DNA from 3 places in the Delftia sp. DLF01 genome. Region 3 is predicted to be linked to each of the others. Evidence: riboswitches for the same ligand, from Rfam matches in the RefSeq annotation. Region 3 holds a riboswitch; each other region holds the start of a gene.
The links. Region 3 has a riboswitch for cobalamin ahead of IB269_RS15455 (TonB-dependent receptor domain-containing protein). Riboswitches for the same ligand answer to the same signal wherever they lie in the genome.

Region 1 (5,586 bases), on a different contig from region 3:
GGGCTCGGCCAGCGGATTGCGGAACACGCCCTGGAAGATGGCGCCCGACAGGCCCAGCAGCGCGCCCACCAGGGCGGCTGCCAGCACGCGCGGCACGCGCCACTGCAGCAGCAGCCGGCTGCGCAGGCTGTCTTCGCCGCCCAGCGCGGCCAGCAGGTCGGCCGGGCTGGCCCACTGGTGGCCCGCGCAGGCGGCGATCAGCAGGCTGGCCAGCAGCAGCAGGACCGCACCGGCCCAGGGGCGCCACGCAGATGGATGTGAGAGGGAAGTCATGCGGCCTCCCCGGCCCAGGCCGCAGGGTGCAGCCAGCGCGAGAGTTTTTCCACGCCGCCAAAGGTGCGCGGCCCGGGAATCAGGAACTCGGCGCGCGCCACCGTGGTGGCCCGGCCGCCGCGCACGGCACGCAGGTCGCGCCAGCCGCGCTGGCCGATCAGGTCCTGCATGGCCTCCTGCGTGCCCGCGAACAGCAGCACGTCGGGGTCGGCGGCAAGCACGGCCTCGGGCGAGACCTGGGGCACGGTGCCCAGCCCGTCCAGCGCGAACGCGGCGCCCGCGCGCACCATGGCCTCTCCCGTATAGGTGCCCGGCCGGGCCGCCAGCAGCATGCCATTGCCCAGCCGGCCCGTGACCATGAGGGCACGCGGCCGGGGCTGGCCGGCCACCTGCCGGTCCACGCGCAGCAGCCGCGCCTCCTGCGCCAGGGCCAGCGCCTGGCCGCGCGCCTGCACGCCCGTGGCGCGGGCCACCAGGCGCAGGTTGTCCATCACCTCGGCCAGCGAGCGGCTGAGCAGCACCATCACCGGCACGCCGATGCGCTCCATGGGATCGACCAGCTGGTGCGCCGCCTGGCGCGCGGGCGTGACGATGACCAGGTCCGGCTGGCGCGCCACCACGGCGTCCACCGAAAACCCCAGCCGCCCGCCCACCTTGGGAATGCGCTCCACGCCCGGTGGAAAGCGCGTGAAATCCTCCACGCCCACCACGCGGTCCAGCAGGCCCAGCGCGGCCACCAGCTCGGTGTTGGAGGCAAAGATGGAGACGATGCGCTGCGGCGGCGCAGCAATCTCCACGCGCCGGCCCAGCGCATCCTGCAGCACCACCGGACCGCCTGCAGCGACGGTGTCGGCCCAGGCCGCGGGCAGGCCGCAGCCCAGGGCCGCCGCCGCGCCCTGGCGCAACAACTGGCGGCGCGTGGTGCTGGATTGCCTCATGCCATGGTCCTCAAAACTCTGCTTGCAGGCCGACCATGAGTTCGCGCCCCGCCATCGACGTTCCGCAGCCGCCGTTCTGGTACGCCGGGTTGGCGATGCAGGGCGCACGGTCCAGCGCGATGAAGATGGGATGGCGGTTCAGGTCGAACAGGTTGTTGACGGCCGCGAACAGCTTGACGCCGCGCGACACGCGGTAGTCGGCCCGCAGGTTCCAGATGGTGAAGGCGCCCTTGCGGTGGATGAAGGTGCTGCTGGGCTCGCCCTGCGGGATGAGCAGCGCCTCTTCCGTGTCGTACCACATGGGACCGCGCAGCAGCGTGGACAGCTGCAGGCTCCAGTCGCCCTGCAGCCGCCCGCTGCCCTGGCCGTAGCGCACGCCGGCCGAGGCCTCGTAGCGGTACATGCGCTGCACCTTGTCGGTATTGGCCGAGGCGGCCGAGCCCTTGTCGCGCATGCTGAAGTGGTAGTAGCCGCCAGCCCAGGCCTTGAGCTGGTGGCCCGTCAGGTTCAGCGCCCGCGCCAGGTCCATGTCGGCCTGCATTTCCAGGCCGCGCGCCACGATGTCGGCCGCGTTGTTGGCGTAGTCCGAGGTGTTGGTCGTGGCCCCGCGCGAGACGGTGATGATGCGGTCGGTGATGGTGTTCTGGAACAGGGCCGCATCCACGCGCCAGCCGGGCTGCTGCAGCGCGGCGCCGACCTCGATCTGGCGGCTGGTCTCGGGCTTGAGGTTGGGGTTGCCGAAGGTGCGGCCACCGCCGACGGCCGTGAAGTCCGAAGCCAGCTCCGTGGCCGTGGGCGCGCGAAAGCCCGTGGAGGCGGCAGCGCGCAGCGTGAGCCGGTCCGTGGCCTTCCAGGTGGCGCCGGCCGACCAGGTGTGGTTGTCGTAGTCGCGCGTGCTGGCCTGGGCCAGGGCGAGGTTGGGCGTATCGTCGAAACGCGTCGTGCCCCAGGTCTTGCGCAGGCCGGCACGCAGGGTCAGGCGGTCGTCGAACAGGGTCTGCGCGTCCTCGAAGTACAGCGCGTGCACCTGCTCGGTCTGGTTGTTGTCGTAGGGCGCGACCTGGCCCGCCGGGCCGCCCGGCATGGCCACGCGCAGGCGGTCGGAGCGCAGCTTGCTGCGCTCCCAGTCGAAGCCCATCAGCAGGTCATTGGTCTGGCTGACACGCAGGCGCGGCTGAAAGCGCAGGCCCGTGGCGTCCAGCTGGCGATGGTTGTAGTCGCGCGCCGTGCCGGGCACGGCACTGTTGCCCGAGCGGATCACGGGCGATGCCCAGTTGAACTCATCGGTATCGACCAGGCTGTAGAGGTGGGTCGTCCAGCTCAGGCGCTGGCCGGGCAGTGCGCCCTCGTAGGTCAGGTCCAGCGAGCGGTTGCTGCGGTTGTCGCGGCTGTAGATGTTGGCGCCCGATCCGCGAAAACCCGCGTTGTAGATGCCGTCCGTGCGCATTTGCAGCTCCACGCGGTGCAGCTCGTGCAGCTGCCAGCCCAGGGCGCCGCTGGCGCCGCGCCGCTTCCAGCCCGTGTTCTCCATGCGCGTGCCGCCGTCGCCCGACTCGTAGTCGCCGCGCCCGCCTGCGCTCACGCCGAAGTACCAGTCGAAGCGGTCATTGGCGCCGGCCGTCTGCGCATCGGTGCGCCACAGGTCCCATGAACCGGCCGAGATCTGGGCGCGCGTGCCGGGTGCAGTAGCTCCCGTCTTCATGATGATGTTGACCACCCCGCCCATGGCCTGGCTGCCGTAGATCACCGAGGACGGGCCGCGCACGATCTCGATGCGCTCCACATCCGAGGGGCTGAGCTTGGACAGGTTGGCCGTGCCCGCGCGCCGGCCGTTGACCAGCACCAGCACCTGGCTGCGGAAGTCGCGCCCCTGGCCGTCGGTGGAGGCGCCGCGCAGGTTCATCGAGGTCTGGGCCGCCGTCCATTCGCTGAGAAAGCCCACGGCGTTCTCGGCCAGCAGGTCGGTGACCGAGCGCGCGCTGGAGCGCTCTATGGCCTCGCGGTCGATGGTCTGCGTGGTGCCCGCGATGCGGCTGCGCGCCTCGGGCCGCGCGGTGGCGGTCACGAAGACGGCGTCCAGCGCATCGTCGGCGGAGTCTGTGGATCGGCCCGAAGCCGGCTCCTGCGCGGCGCCGGCCGCTGCAGCGCAGCTGGCCAGCAGGACGGCGGCCGCTACGGGCCGCAGGCTGGCGACAAGAGGGAGAACAGAGAGAAGGCCGGAGGAATCGGCGGCCGAGGAAGCGAAGCGCATGCGTTGACCCAACTGCCCCACTCACCCGCGGGGCCTATCGTCTGAACCACGCCGCACAGCGCGCACGCCGGAGCCGGCCACGGCAGCGCAGGCTGGGGCCGGACCGGACAGGCGCACTCCCGCGGCGTCCGAAAGCAGTGCAGAAGGCCGGTATCCGGGCTTGCGGAACGCTGCGGCGCGCAGGGTGGGCGCGCTGCGGCAGGCATCCCCGCCTTCCCATGTCCGTCCAGACACAGTGGCTTGCGGCGCGCAACCGGTGGGTGGCGCGCCAGCGTGGGGAGTTGTATTCCGCTGACCGTTGCGGGGGCAGCGCAGGCATTGCGAGCGGCCACCTCGATGGCATCGCGCACCTGCTTCCCGTTGAACCCCTGGCCGGCAAGCGGCATGGGGCACCTTCAGCAACAGCGCACCGCCACGGCCCAGGGGCTGCGGCGGTGCGCCAGCGGCGGATTATCGCTGATGCTGTCTAGAGCCAGAAGCCCGGCACCCGGGCCAGCGCCCGCAGCGCGCGGCGGCTGCTGCGCGCGCTGGTGGCCAGGCGGGCCTGCAGGTAGCCGGCGGCGAACCAGGCGCGCGGGTCGCGCGCGGCCTCGGCATGGAAATGCTCGGCCGCCACGGCCATGTCGTTGTGCAGGCCCAGCGCGTCCTGGGCGGGCACCAGCGCCTCGGCAAAGCGCCGGCCCTTTTTGCCGGGCCACATTCCGGGCGCGAATTCCCGGGCAAAGTCCGCCAGGTAGCGCAGGCGCTTGAGCCGCTTGCGCACGCGGTGCTGCTGCGCCAGCGGCAGGCGGTCGAAGTGCCGGCCGTCGCGCAGCACCTGGCGGTGCAGGCGCGCCAGCCGCCGGGCCAGGTACTTGCGCGTGCCTGCGGCGGACAGGTGGGCAAAACGGGCCGATGGCTCTGCCTGCGCCAGCGCCTGGATCTCGGCCAGCGCGTGCAGGAATGGCGGCTCGCGCACGGCAGCGGCTGCATCCGCCTGCACGGCCTGCGGCGCCTGCCACTCGCACAGGGGCGCATGGGCGGCCTGCAGCAGCGGGCGCACCACATCGGCCAACGTATCGGCATCGCGCAGCGTGCCCAGTTGCGCAAAGGCCTGGGCCAGGGGGTCATCCCATTCGGCGCGCATGCCGGGCGCCAGCCCTGTGCACTCACGCAGCACGGTGCGCAGGCGCCGCAGGGCCACGCGCAGCTGGTGAATGGTCTCGGCATCGCTGCCACCGCCCTCCAAAACCGCCAGATGCGACTGCACCTGGGCCAGGGCAGCAGCCAGCGCCGCACGCACAAAGCCGGCCGCATCGGGCCGGTCAGGGTGCTGCTTCGCAGGGGTGGACATGGTCAGGAGAGGGTGTGCGGGCGCTGCTGCGATTGTGGGCACCGCCCGGCCCCCGGGTCAATCGGCGCCATCCCCGCTCAGGCTGTGCAGCGCGGGCCGGGCAATGCGCACATAGTCGGCCGAGTCCAGCACGATGGAGCGGTCCAGCCGGCCCGCGTTGAAGGCGATCTCGCCAAAGCGCTCGACCAGGGCCGGGTCCACCACCAGGCGCACCTGCGGGTTGAAGGAGAACGGCGGCACCGATCCCATCACGCAGCCCGTGGCGGCCTGGGCCTCCTCGGGCGAGGCCAGCGTGGCCTTGCGCACGCCCACGGCCTGGGCCAGGCGCTTGAAATCCAGCTTGCGGTCGCCGGGCAGCACGGCCAGGAACAGCTGGGGATCGCCCGCACCGGACGCATCGCGGCTCTTGCAGAGCATGGCCTTGGCGCCCTGGCCGGGGGCGGTGCCCCGGATTTCGGCGACCAGGTCGGAGCGGCCTTCGGCCGGATGTTCCAGCACGCGAAAACGCGCGCCCTGGGATTGCAGCAGGTCTACAAGGGTGTCGAACATGGTGGAAAGCGCAGAGAAGTCGTCTGGATTTTGACATTTTGTCCAATTCAAAACAAAATGTCCAATATGACCCAACGAACTCCTGAACAGCGCCAGCTTCTGGACCAGTTGGCCCAGATCGCCGAAGGCCTGGGCCAGACCTTTGCCCCGTTCTGCGAGGTGGTGGTGCATGACCTGCTCGACCCGTCCCATGCGGTGCTGGCCATCCACAACAACCTGTCGGGCCGCGAGGTGGGCCAGGG
Region 2 (5,586 bases), on a different contig from region 3:
GGATGGCCTCCAGGTTCATCTCGCGCTCGGCCAGCCGCGGCACGCGGGCCAGCTGGGCCTGGAAGGCCGGGTCGATCTGCTTGGCCTGCGTGATACCGCTGTAGCCCACCAGCCGATCGCCCAGGCCCAGAAAGAGGAACATCTCGGTGATGTTCACGTCATGGGTCACGGCGCGCAGCGGTGCGCTGGCGTAGGTCACGGGGCTGCCGCAGACATTGACGGTCACGGCCGCCTGCGGTACGGCAGCCGGTGCCGGCAGTTCACTGGTGGTGCCGGAATCGCTGCGCGAGCAGCCGGCCAGCAGCAGGGTGGCCGCCAGGGCGCCAGCGCACAGGCCGTGGAGGCTTTTGGAGCGCGCCATGGCCATCAGAACCGGATATGGGCCGCGATCTCGAAGCGACGGCCTTGCCCGACCAGGAACTGGCTGCCGTAGCTCGATCCCACATAGACCCTGTCGGCCAGGTTGCGGCCGATCAGGCTCAGGGTGGTGCGCGGGTCCACCTGCCAGCTCAGAGCAGCGTCGGCCACGGTGTAGGCGGGCAGGTTCACGGTATTGGCGTTGTTGCCAAAGCGGTCACCCACGTAGCGCAGGCCCAGCGAGGCCTGCCAGACGCCCACGCGGTAGTGGCCCCAGAGGTTGGCCGTGGTCTTGGCCACGTTCTGCGGGCGGTTGCCGGCGCGGTTGCCGCCGGCCTCGATGAGCTTGTCGAACTGGGCGTCCACATAGGACAGATTGCCCTCCACGCGCAGGGCGGGCGTGGCCTGGAAGGTGGCGGTGACCTCGGCCCCGCGCGAGGACTGGCTGCCGCCCTGGATGGAGATGGCCGGGCGGTCCGGGTCGCGCGTGATGATGTCGTCCTTCTTGATGTCGAACACGGCCAGCGTCCACTCGCCGCGCCCGCCGGCCACCTGTTGCTTGATGCCGATCTCGGCCTGGCGGCCCTTGCTCAGCTTGTAAGCCGTGTTGGCCAGGTTCAGCGACACCAGGCTGTTGACGGGATCGTGTCCCGAGCTGATCTGCCCATAGACATGGGTGTTGCGGGCCAGCTCATAGGTCAGGCCCAGGCGCCAGGAGGTGGCGGCCAGCGTCTTGTTGAAATCAGTGCCGCCCACCAGCGAGTGGCTGGCAAAGTCGTAGACATCGCGGCGCAGGCCGGCCATGGCCAGCCAGCGGTTGCTGATGCGCCAGGCATCTTCCAGGTACAGGGCATGCTGGGTCACGCCGGTTTCTGTCTTGGCGGCGGTGAGATCGGGGCTGGCCCAGCTGCCATGCACGGGATCCCAGGCCGAGACCGTGGACGAGCCGCCATAGGGCGAGTTGTTGGACAGCCGCAGGTTGATGCGCGCGGCCTCCCAGCCCATGGCGATCTTGTGCGAGCCCCGGTCCACGTTCAGGCCCAGGCGGTTGCCGGTCTGCTCCAGGTCGTGCAGGATTTCCAGGTAGTCGGAGCGGCCCACGGTCCAGGTGGCGGGGTTGAGCGCGTAGGCCTCGATGTTGCGCCAGTGGCGGTCGGACTGCACGTGGTACAGCTCGTTGCGCACCGTCAACCAGTCATTGGCCTTCCATTGCACCTTGGCGCGCAGGCGCTCGTCGGCATAGCGCAGCACGCTGTCTTCGGCGTTGTAGTTGCGGTCGCGCAGGGACTCCACCACCTTGCCGTCCAGGCCCGGCGTGCCCCAGTAACGGCTGGGCTTTTGCACGCTGCGGTCGGCAATCAGGTCGATCTGCAGGTCGCTCGTGGGCTCCAAGCGCAGCGTGCTCATGAACTTGCCGTTGCGCGACTGGTCCAGATCGCGCTCGCCTGCGCTGCGGGCGGTGTAGCTGTCGATGCGGTAGCTGGCATAGGCGCCCAGGGCGCCGGTCACGCCCAGGCCCAGGCGCAGCGTGTCGTCCGTGCCCGCGCCCACCAGCACCTCGGCCGAGCTGGTGCGGCTGGGCTGCTTGCGGATGGCGTTGACCGTGGCGCCCATGGTGCCGCTGCCGTACATCAGCGAGGCCGGGCCGCGCAGCACGTCGATGCGCTCGTAGCCCCAGCTGTCACCCGGATAGGCCGTGGTGCCGGCGGCCACGCCCAGCACCATGCCGTCTTCGGCCACGCCCACGGAATTGACACCCGCAAAGCCGCGGCTGCTGAAGGCCAGGCCGCCGTTGCCCGGCGTGCTGCTGGAGGTCAGGCCCACGGTGCGTGTGACGGCGTCCACCAGGGCGTAGTCGCCGCGCTCCTGCATCTGCTCGGCAGAGACGCCGTCCACGCTGGCCGGCACTTCCTGGTTGGAGACGCCGGTATGGCTGGCAGAGCGCGCAGGCTGGGCCAGTTGCTGGCCTATGCGTTCGGCCTGGCCGGTGACCTGGACCTCGGGCAGGGCGGTTGATGGGGGCGTTGGCGTGGGCGTTTGGGTTTGAGCCTGCGCCGGCAGGCAGATGAAGGCGCAGGCCAGGGCCAGCGGGCTCAGCCGCACGGAAAGGGACTGGGCAGCGCGAGCGCTGGAAACCCTGGAAAAGGAAGAATGCATTTCGAACATCGGTCTTCGACCGTCTGATGCGAAAGCAAGGCACTGCCACCTCTCCAGCCAGCGTGGGAGGAAGGGGAGCAGGACGTTGCCATCCGCACCCCGCAGACAGTCAAGAAAACGCCTGCACAGCAGGCGCGAAACGCAGCAGGCCGGTCTCCGGGCTCACAAGCGGCGCAAGAACATGCCTTGCGCCCAGCGCCCCGTCTTCCCAATCCACCCGCGAAAAGCTGCATGCTGCAGACCACGCCATGAACCAGTGACAGCCTGTCATCGCCCCTCCGCAGGGTTGCGGAGACTGGCGGGACAGGCATGGAGCGCCTTGACTTGTTTACCGTTGCGGGGGCAGCCAAGGCCTGTGCCGGCAGCGCAAAAAGCATTTGCTGGCAGTCACCTTGTTCCCGTTTCATCCCCATGGCTGGCATGTGGACACCTGTTGCACGGATGCCTTTGCAGGCGCGGCATTATAGCCAGCGGTCTGTTTGCAGAGCCTTTGGCGCCTGGGGCACGTCGTGCAAAAGCAGCTCCAGACCCAGCCACTCGCCACGGTGAACGCGGCTGATGGCATGCCGCAGGTGCACGCGGTAAAAGCCTGCCGCACCGCGCACCGGGCGCGGCCCCGTGGCGATGATGGCCGCATCCCCCAGGCTCAGCGGCAGCACCATGGGGCGCGATTGCATGCGCGGGCGCTGCTCGGTCATCACGAATTCGCCGCCCTCGAAATCCTGGCCCGGCCGGGACAGCAGCAGCACCAGCTGCAGCGGAAACACCGCCGCACCTTCGCTGTATGAACGCAGCGGGGCATGGCCCGCTTGCGGCACGCGCAGCAGATGTGGCTGCGGCTGCGTTTGGCCTGCTTGCCGGCCCTGACGCATGAAATCCTCGAAGCAGCCTGGCAACCCAGGCTGCATGCCCATGTGTTCGCGCCAGCGGTTGGCCAGGGCCAGCAGATGCCCGTACAGCACCGGGCGCCATGCCTGCACGCAGGGCGGCAGGCCAGACGCGGCTGCCGCCTCGCGGGCCAAGGCGCGGCTTTCATCCGCAGTCAGCAGCTGCGGCAGCAGGGCATGGCCTTCGGCATCGAGCTCAGCGGCAATCCGCGCCCAATCCAGGCGGGCGAAGCGATCCTGGCTGTTGAGCCTGTCCATTTCAGACCGTCCAACCATTCAGCCCGCCTTGCGAAAAGTGAGATTGATGCGCCGCCCGCCCAGCAGCGGGTGAGGCTGGTCCTTGAGCGGCAACACGCCGTGGTGACGCAGCCGATCCACACCGCCCCAGACCACCACGTCGCCATGCTGCAGCGGCACCCTGGCCGTGCTGTCCGCGCGCGCCAGTCCTCCAAACAGAAACGTGGCCGGCATGCCCAGGGACACCGAGACAATGGGCGCGCCCAGGTCGCGTTCGTCGCGGTCCTGGTGCAGGGAAAGCCGGGTGCCGGGCAGGTACTGGTTGATGAGGCAGGCATCGGGCACAAAGCCATCGAACCCCGCCGCAGCGGCCGCCTCGCCCGCCAGCCGGACAAACACGGCCGGCATGGCCGGCCAGGGCTGGCCGCTGAGTGGGTCGATGGCGCTGTAGCGGTAGCCGCGCCTGTCGCTGGTCCAGCCCAGCGCGCCGCAGTTGGTCATGGCCACCGACATGGTGAAGCCGCCCGGCGTGACCAGATGGCGCAGCGGCGCCCGCGCCGCAATGCCTTCGGCCGCCTCCAGCAACTGCGCGGCATGGGGCAGGGCATGGCCGCGCAGCACCACGGATTGGGGGCCTATGGATTCGGCCCCGGTGGGATGTTCATCGGCGAAAAGATCCAGCGTGCTCATGCCGGCCATCCATCAAAGTGCGTCATGAAAGATCAGCCCCACGGTATGGCGATGGCCGCTGTGGATGCGGCTGACCCCATGGCGCATGGCCACGCGGCGGTAGCCGGTGCGCCGCCCGGGCACGGGCCGGTGGCGCACGGCCAGGACCAGTGCATCGCCCTGGTCCAGTGCCATCACATCGGCCCGCTGCCGGTCGCCGTCGGCCTGGGTGATGACGAACTCGCCACCCGTGAAGTCCCGCCCGGGCCGCGACAGCAGCAGCACCACCTGCAGCGGAAACACATGCTCTCCATAGACGTCCTGGTGCAGGCAGTTGTAGTCGCCCGCACCGTATTGAAGGATGAGCGGCGTGGGCCGCAACTGGCCCTGCGCGTGGCAGCGCGCCAGGAAGTCCTGCAGCCGGTCCGGATAGCGCACCTCCAGCCCCATGCGCTGGTTCCAGAGATTGGCCACCGGCGCCAGGCGCAGATACAGCTGCTCGCGCAGGCGCTGCAGCAGCGGTGGCAAGGGGTAGTCGAAATATTGGTACTCGCCGCGCCCGAAACCGTGGCGTGCCATGACGATGCGGGAGCGAAAGCCGTCCTCCCTTGCGTAAAGAGCGGCCAGGTCGCGGCACTGCTGCGCATCCAGCAGGCCGGGCAGGCGAGCGCAGCCTTGCTCATCGAGCTGGTGCTCCATCTGCGTCCAGTGGCAGGGCGGGGCGGATTCGCAAGCTTCGTTGTCGAAAAGACCGAGGTTGTGCATGGCGGGCGCGGTTGGCAATATGGGCGCTGTGGGCAATTGCCGCAGTCTAGGGCGGCGCCGCAGCGCCTGCATCCCGCTTCTTGCAGTGGACAGAATGTCAACCGGTGGGAGCGCCTGCCAGCCGCCTGCTGGACAGGCCTGGGAGGGCGGGCTGGCGGCTGCAATTGAACAATCGAGGCATTCCTGCAAACGCCTCAGGCCCGCCATGTCCAGCAACGTCCATCACCTCTATCTTTTCTTCGATACGCCCCTGCAGCTGCGCCGCGTGCAACTGATCTGCCAGTACCTGGCCCGGCAGTCCTGGGAGCAGGCCGAGCGCTGGATCCATGAGCTGGACCCCGCCCTGGACCGGTCCTCGCTGTGGGATGACGACTGGGCCAATGCCAGCGCCCTGGGCCATCCCCAGCACCTGGAGCTGGGCTTTGACACCCGCACCACGGCCGGCATGCCCTGGCGATTGCTGGAGACGCTGTTCCAGCACGGGCTGCAGGCGGCGGTGCTGCATGTCTTCTAC
Region 3 (5,586 bases):
CCGGCCACTGGGCCGACCAGGGTTTCGCGCAGCGCACCAGCCTGGGCGCGCTGGTGATCCTGCTGCTGGCCTGGGCGCCGATTGCGCTGCTGGAGCAATCGCTGTGGGCGCTGGTAGTCGGCATCGTGCTGCTGGACCTGGGCGGCCAGGCCCTGCATGTGACCAACCAGAGCCTGATCTTTCGCAGCAACCCGCAGGCCCACAGCCGGCTGGTGGGCCTGTACATGCTGTTCTATGCCGTGGGCAGCGGGCTGGGCGCGCTGATTTCCACCAACGCCTACGCGCGGTTTGGCTGGCACGGCGTCTGCGTGGCGGGGGCGGCGTTCAGCCTGGCGGCCCTGGTGTTCTGGGCCATGACGCGGGAGACGGCTGCCCAGGCCAGCGTCCCCGCCTAGACCCGGCTCACCAGCTCCGAAGGCACCCGGCCCAGCGCCTTGCGGAACATGGTGGAAAACGCGCTGGGGCTGTCATAGCCCAGGTCCAGGGCCACCTGCGTGACCGATGCGCCCGCAGACAGCCTCGACACCGCCGCCAGCAGGCAGGCCTGCTGACGCCAGGCGCCAAAGGCCATGCCTGTGTGCTGCTGGAAAAACCGGCTGAAGGTGCGCAGGCTCTTGTTCAACGCCTGTGCCCAATCCTGGGGCGTGGCGCGGATGCTGGGCTGGGCCAGGAACTGCTTGCACAGGGCGGCCAGCTTTTCATCGCGGGGAATGGGCGCGAACAGCGGCAGGCTGCGGGCCGAGGCCAGCTCATGCAGCACCAGCGTGACCAGGGCGCCGTCGCGGCCTGCTTCGTCGTACAGCGCCGGCAGGTCGGCGCAGGACAGCAGCAGCTGGTGCAGCAGCGGGGTGACGACCAGGGCCTCGCAATGCACACCCGGGCGAGGCGCAGCAGCCGGTTCGATGTACAGGCTGCGCGTGCTCACGCCCTGCATGCGCACGCTGTGCGGCTTGCTGGCCGGAATCCACACGCCGCTGTAGGGCGGGATGGTCCAGGCGCCGTCGTCGGTTTCCACTTCCATCAGCCCGCTCATCCCATAGAGAAACTGGGCACGCCGGTGGCTGTGCGTGGGCAGCAGCGTGCCAGGCGTGTAGTCGGTGCCGATGGCCAGCACGTCGCGAGCCACGGCGTCCACGGAATGCAGCGGGATGTTGAGCATGGGGATGTCCGGAAAACAGCCAACAGGCTTTGGCAGGAATTCGAGGATTATTGACCTATCCGCGAAAGCAGGCCAAACCGCAGCATCCTAAGGTTCAGTCCTTGCTCGTTTTTTCCAAAGGACTGTCTGTGTTCCCTCTCCTGCTGCTGGCTTTCGGTGTGCTTGCCGGCGTGACCACCGTGCTCTTCGGCTTTGGCGGCGGCTTCGTGGCCGTTCCGCTGCTTTATGCGCTGCTGACCTCCATCCACGGCGCGGACTCCGCCGTTGGCCAGGCTGCCATGCACATTGCCGTGGCCACCTCCACCTGCGTGATGATTTTCGGCGCCTCCATGGCCACGCTGCGCCAGCACCGCGCGGGCGCTCTGCCCTGGGATCAGGTGCGGGCACTGGCCGGCTTCATCGCGGCCGGCGCCGTGGCGGGCGCGGCGGCCGCCACCTGGATCAGCGGGGAATGGGTGCGCTGGGCTTTCATTGCCTACCTTGCGCTGACCATTGCCGACGCGCTGCTGCGCCCGGGCTTCGTGCACGGCACCACCGCCCAATTGCAGCCCATGGGCCGCAGGCCCGCCGCCATCGCAGGCCTGGCGATTGGCGCGATTGCAGCCTTCCTGGGCGTGGGCGGCAGCGTGATGACCGTGCCGCTGATGCGCAGGCGTGGCGCCAGCATGGCGGCGGCCACGGCCATGGCCAGCCCGCTGTCCCTGCCCATGGCCGTGGCGGGCACCGCTGCCTACATGCTGGCATCGCGGGGCGCGGGGCTGGGCCCCTGGCATGTGGGCTATGTGGACCTGCAGGCCTTTGCATTGCTGACGGCCGGATCGTGGACCGGCATCAGGCTGGCGGCCCCGCTGATCGGCCGCATTCCCGATGCCCTGCATGCCAAGGCCTACCTGGCCCTGCTGGGCCTGGTGCTGCTGGTCATGATCGTGGCCTGAACGCGGCGCTCATCCCTCTTCAAAGATGGACTCGATACGGGTCTCGAACACCCGGGCGATGGCGAATGCCAGCGGCAGGCTGGGGTCGTAGCGGCCTGTCTCGATCGCGTTCACGGTCTGGCGCGACACGCCCAGCAGGTCCGCCAGCGCAGCCTGGCTCCAGCCGCGCTCGGCGCGCAGTTCACGGATGGTGTTTTTCATCGCAGGGCCGCCCCAAGATGAAAAGGCACCCCCTCGGGGGGCAGCGGACCTTGCACAGCAAGGGGAGCGCGGGGGTCATTTTTCATGGGAGGGGCACTTTGGCGGAACAGCTCATCGGCTGCGCAGCCAGTGGGCCACCGAAGCCGCCACCCAGAGCGCACCCATCAAGGGCCATACCATGAACATGCTGAGCTTGGGAAAACCTGCCATTTCCAGGAATCCGTAGGTGAAGGTGAGGCCCGCCGTACCCGCCGCCGCAATCGCCAGCTGCTCCAGCATGGACTTGCGCAGGAACTCGTCGGTATCGCGCACCAGGCGCACGATGGCCCGCACGGCCAGCGCAAACGCCAGCATGGGGCTCAGCAGCAGCGCCGTGCGCAGGGCCCCGGCCTGCATGTCGGCGCTGAGCAAAAGCGCCCCCACAAGCAGCGCCATGTAGAGCAGCAGCGCAAATCCAAGTTCCTTCTGATAGCGGCGGTTGGTGACCGTTGTTTGATTCATGGAAGTCTCTCGCAATGTGTAAAGGATGCTTGACATTGTGCAATGCCATCCGCGGACATGTCAAGCAAGCTTTACATCGGTACTGAACGCCCCGCCGTACAATCGCCGCCGTTGGTGCCAGCAGCCCCAGGGGCTGCGGTTAAACGGGAAACATGGGGCGGCCAGATAAAGCCGCCCGCATGTACTGCCCCCGCAACAGTGAGTGAAACGCCGCGTGCATGGCACCGGCCCCCGCCAAACCCGTGCCACTGGGCGTACAGCCCGGGAAGGCCTTGGCGAGTGCGTCACCAGTCTGGATACCGGCCAACAGGCGGCCGGCCGCGCATGCAGCGCAGCCGGTCTTTGTGGTTTCCGTGCCGGCGGGGTCGCTGGCGCGCAACTGGCTCGCATCCATGCACACCCTCGCCCTCGCGCGCGCCCCTGGCGCCGCTCTTCGCTCGCCCTCGGCGTTTCCCGTACTGCGCACGTTGTCCGCCCTGGCTGCGGCCTCGCTGCTGGCCTGCCAGGCCCAAGCACAGGCACAACAGGCGCAGCGCGCACAGGCCTCCCAGCTCGATACCGTGGTCGTCACTGCCTCGCGCAGCGAACAGTCCCTGCACACCGTCACGGCCGACATGACCGTGATCGACGCCGAGACCATTGCCCGCAGCGGCGCCACGGGCGTGGCCGACCTGCTGGTGCAGGTGCCGGGCGTGCAGATCAACCGCAATGGCGGGCCGGGCCAGGTCACCTCGGTCTACCTGCGCGGCACCAGCAACCAGCACACTGCCGTGTTCATCGACGGCGTGCGCTACAGCTCGCAGGAGCTGCAGGGCGGCGCGGTCTGGTCCACCCTGCCGCTGGCGCAGATCGAGCGCATCGAAGTGCTGCGCGGCCCGGCCGCCGCCATCTATGGCTCAGACGCCATGGGCGGCGTGATCCAGATCTTCACCAAGCGGGCGGACGGCCAGACCCGCGCCTATGCCGAGGCCGGCATAGGCAACCAGGGCACCAGCAAGCTCGCCACGGGATTTCAGGGCGGTGCCAACGGCTTCACCTATGGGCTGAACCTGGCTGACGAGCGCAGTGACGGCTTCGACGTCTACCCCGGAAACACCTTCTCGCCCAACCCGGACAAGGATGGCTACAGCAACACCTCGCTGGGCCTGAACGCGGGCTACAAAACGGGCATCCACCAGATCGATGCCAGCCTGCTGCACAGCCGCCTGCGCACCCACTACGACCAGAGCCCGCCGCCGTTCGACGACTACGACGTGGTCAAGAACACCACCGGCAGCCTGCGCTGGCAGGCCGGCTGGAACGCCATCTACAAAAGCGTGGTCCAGATCTCCCATACCGACAGCCAAAGCGACCGCCACACCCAGTCGCCCGAAAGCGCCAAGGGCCGCTCCACCAACTACCTGCTGCAGAACCTGTTCACGCTGGGCCAGCACCGTTTCAACATCGACCTGGAGCGCCGCGAGGACAAGCTGGACACGCAATACGCCTGGACCCAGAACACCGACAGCCGGCGCGTGCAGAACTCCCTGTCGGCCGGCTGGCGCCTGACGGAGGGACGCCACCAGTTCGACGCCAACCTGCGCCACGACCAGGTGCGCGACCAGCAGAACAAGACCACGGGCGGCCTGGGCTACGGCCTGCAGATCGACGAGCGCTGGCGCTGGGTGGCATCGGCCGGCACGGCCTTCAGAACGCCCACGCTGTACGAGCGCTTCACGGGCCAGGCGGCGGCCGACCTCAAGCCCGAAAGCAGCACCAACGTGGAAACGGGCCTGCACTATGCGGCCGGTGCCAACCGCCTCTCGGCCGTGGTCTACCGCAACAAGTTCAAGAACCTCATCACATACGACTGGAACAGCGCGGTTCCCTGCAACTGCTACCGCAACTGGCAGAGCGTGGAAATCACCGGCCTGACGCTGTCGGGCAGCACGCGCCTGGGCAGCGCCAACCTGGGCGCCTCGCTGGACTTCATGAACCCCGAGAACCTGGAGACCGGCAAGCTGCTGCCCTACCGCTCCAAGCGCATGCTCAAGCTCAACGCCGACACCCAGGCGGCCGGCTGGACGCTGGGCGGCGAAGCGCAGCTGTACAGCGGCCGCTACGCAGACGAGGCGAATACCTTCAAGCTGGGCGGCTACGGCGTGGTCAACCTCTACGCCCAGCGCCAGCTGACCAGGCAATGGACGCTGCTGGCCCGGGTCAACAACATCGCCGACCGCGACTACGCCCCCACGCGCGGCTATGCGAACGCAGGCCGCACCGTGTTCGTCAGCGTGCGCTGGACTCCCCTGCCCTGACCGCCATGCACCTGCTTGTGCGCCTGCCCCGCCTTCTGCTGCTGATCGCCGCCCTGGCCTGCGCGGGCGGCGCCAGCAACGCCCATGCGCAAAAGACGGGAGACGCGAGCCAAGGCAGCACAAGCACAGCCACTCCCTACACCATTACCGACATGCGCGGGCGCCAGGTGCGCCTGGAGCGCGTGCCGCAGCGCATCGTCTCGCTGCTGCCCTCGCTGACCGAATCGCTGTGCGCGCTGGAGGCCTGTGAGCGCATCGTGGGCGTGGACGAGTTCTCCAACCACCCGGCGCGCGTGGCCGCCCTGCCCAAGCTGGGCCACACTTTTGCCCCGCTGGTCGAGGCCACCGTGCGGCTCAGGCCCGACGTGGTGCTGATGGCGTATTCCGCACCCGTCATCGCGCAGCTGGAGCGCTTCGGCATTCCGGTGCTGGCGCTGGACGCCAACGACATGGCGCAGCTGGAGCAGGTGCTGCACAAGCTCGACCAGCTGCT

Region 1: another riboswitch for cobalamin. It lies ahead of IB269_RS22440 (TonB-dependent receptor); the one in region 3 lies ahead of IB269_RS15455 (TonB-dependent receptor domain-containing protein).
Region 2: another riboswitch for cobalamin. It lies ahead of IB269_RS08245 (TonB-dependent receptor); the one in region 3 lies ahead of IB269_RS15455 (TonB-dependent receptor domain-containing protein).

The regions. Positions count from the first base shown of each region.
Region 1 covers NZ_JACVAZ010000004.1:303,228-308,813, reverse strand. Annotated here, with positions in the region: gene IB269_RS22450 (FecCD family ABC transporter permease) at 1-273, opposite strand, end outside; gene IB269_RS22445 (ABC transporter substrate-binding protein) at 270-1,211, opposite strand; gene IB269_RS22440 (TonB-dependent receptor) at 1,222-3,462, opposite strand; cobalamin riboswitch at 3,590-3,874, opposite strand; gene IB269_RS22435 (CHAD domain-containing protein) at 3,929-4,795, opposite strand; gene IB269_RS22430 (YbaK/prolyl-tRNA synthetase associated domain-containing protein) at 4,853-5,344, opposite strand; gene IB269_RS22425 (transcriptional regulator) at 5,411-5,586, shown strand, end outside.
Region 2 covers NZ_JACVAZ010000001.1:1,854,694-1,860,279, reverse strand. Annotated here, with positions in the region: gene IB269_RS08250 (ABC transporter substrate-binding protein) at 1-367, opposite strand, end outside; gene IB269_RS08245 (TonB-dependent receptor) at 367-2,523, opposite strand; cobalamin riboswitch at 2,644-2,963, opposite strand; gene IB269_RS08240 (2OG-Fe(II) oxygenase) at 2,976-3,659, opposite strand; gene alkB (DNA oxidative demethylase AlkB) at 3,678-4,328, opposite strand; gene IB269_RS08230 (2OG-Fe(II) oxygenase) at 4,341-5,072, opposite strand; gene IB269_RS08225 (hypothetical protein) at 5,278-5,586, shown strand, end outside.
Region 3 covers NZ_JACVAZ010000003.1:50,131-55,716, forward strand. Annotated here, with positions in the region: gene IB269_RS15430 (MFS transporter) at 1-395, shown strand, start outside; gene IB269_RS15435 (AraC family transcriptional regulator) at 392-1,159, opposite strand; gene IB269_RS15440 (sulfite exporter TauE/SafE family protein) at 1,288-2,094, shown strand; gene IB269_RS15445 (helix-turn-helix transcriptional regulator) at 2,104-2,295, opposite strand; gene IB269_RS15450 (hypothetical protein) at 2,407-2,796, opposite strand; cobalamin riboswitch at 2,892-3,119, shown strand; gene IB269_RS15455 (TonB-dependent receptor domain-containing protein) at 3,189-5,093, shown strand; gene IB269_RS15460 (ABC transporter substrate-binding protein) at 5,099-5,586, shown strand, end outside.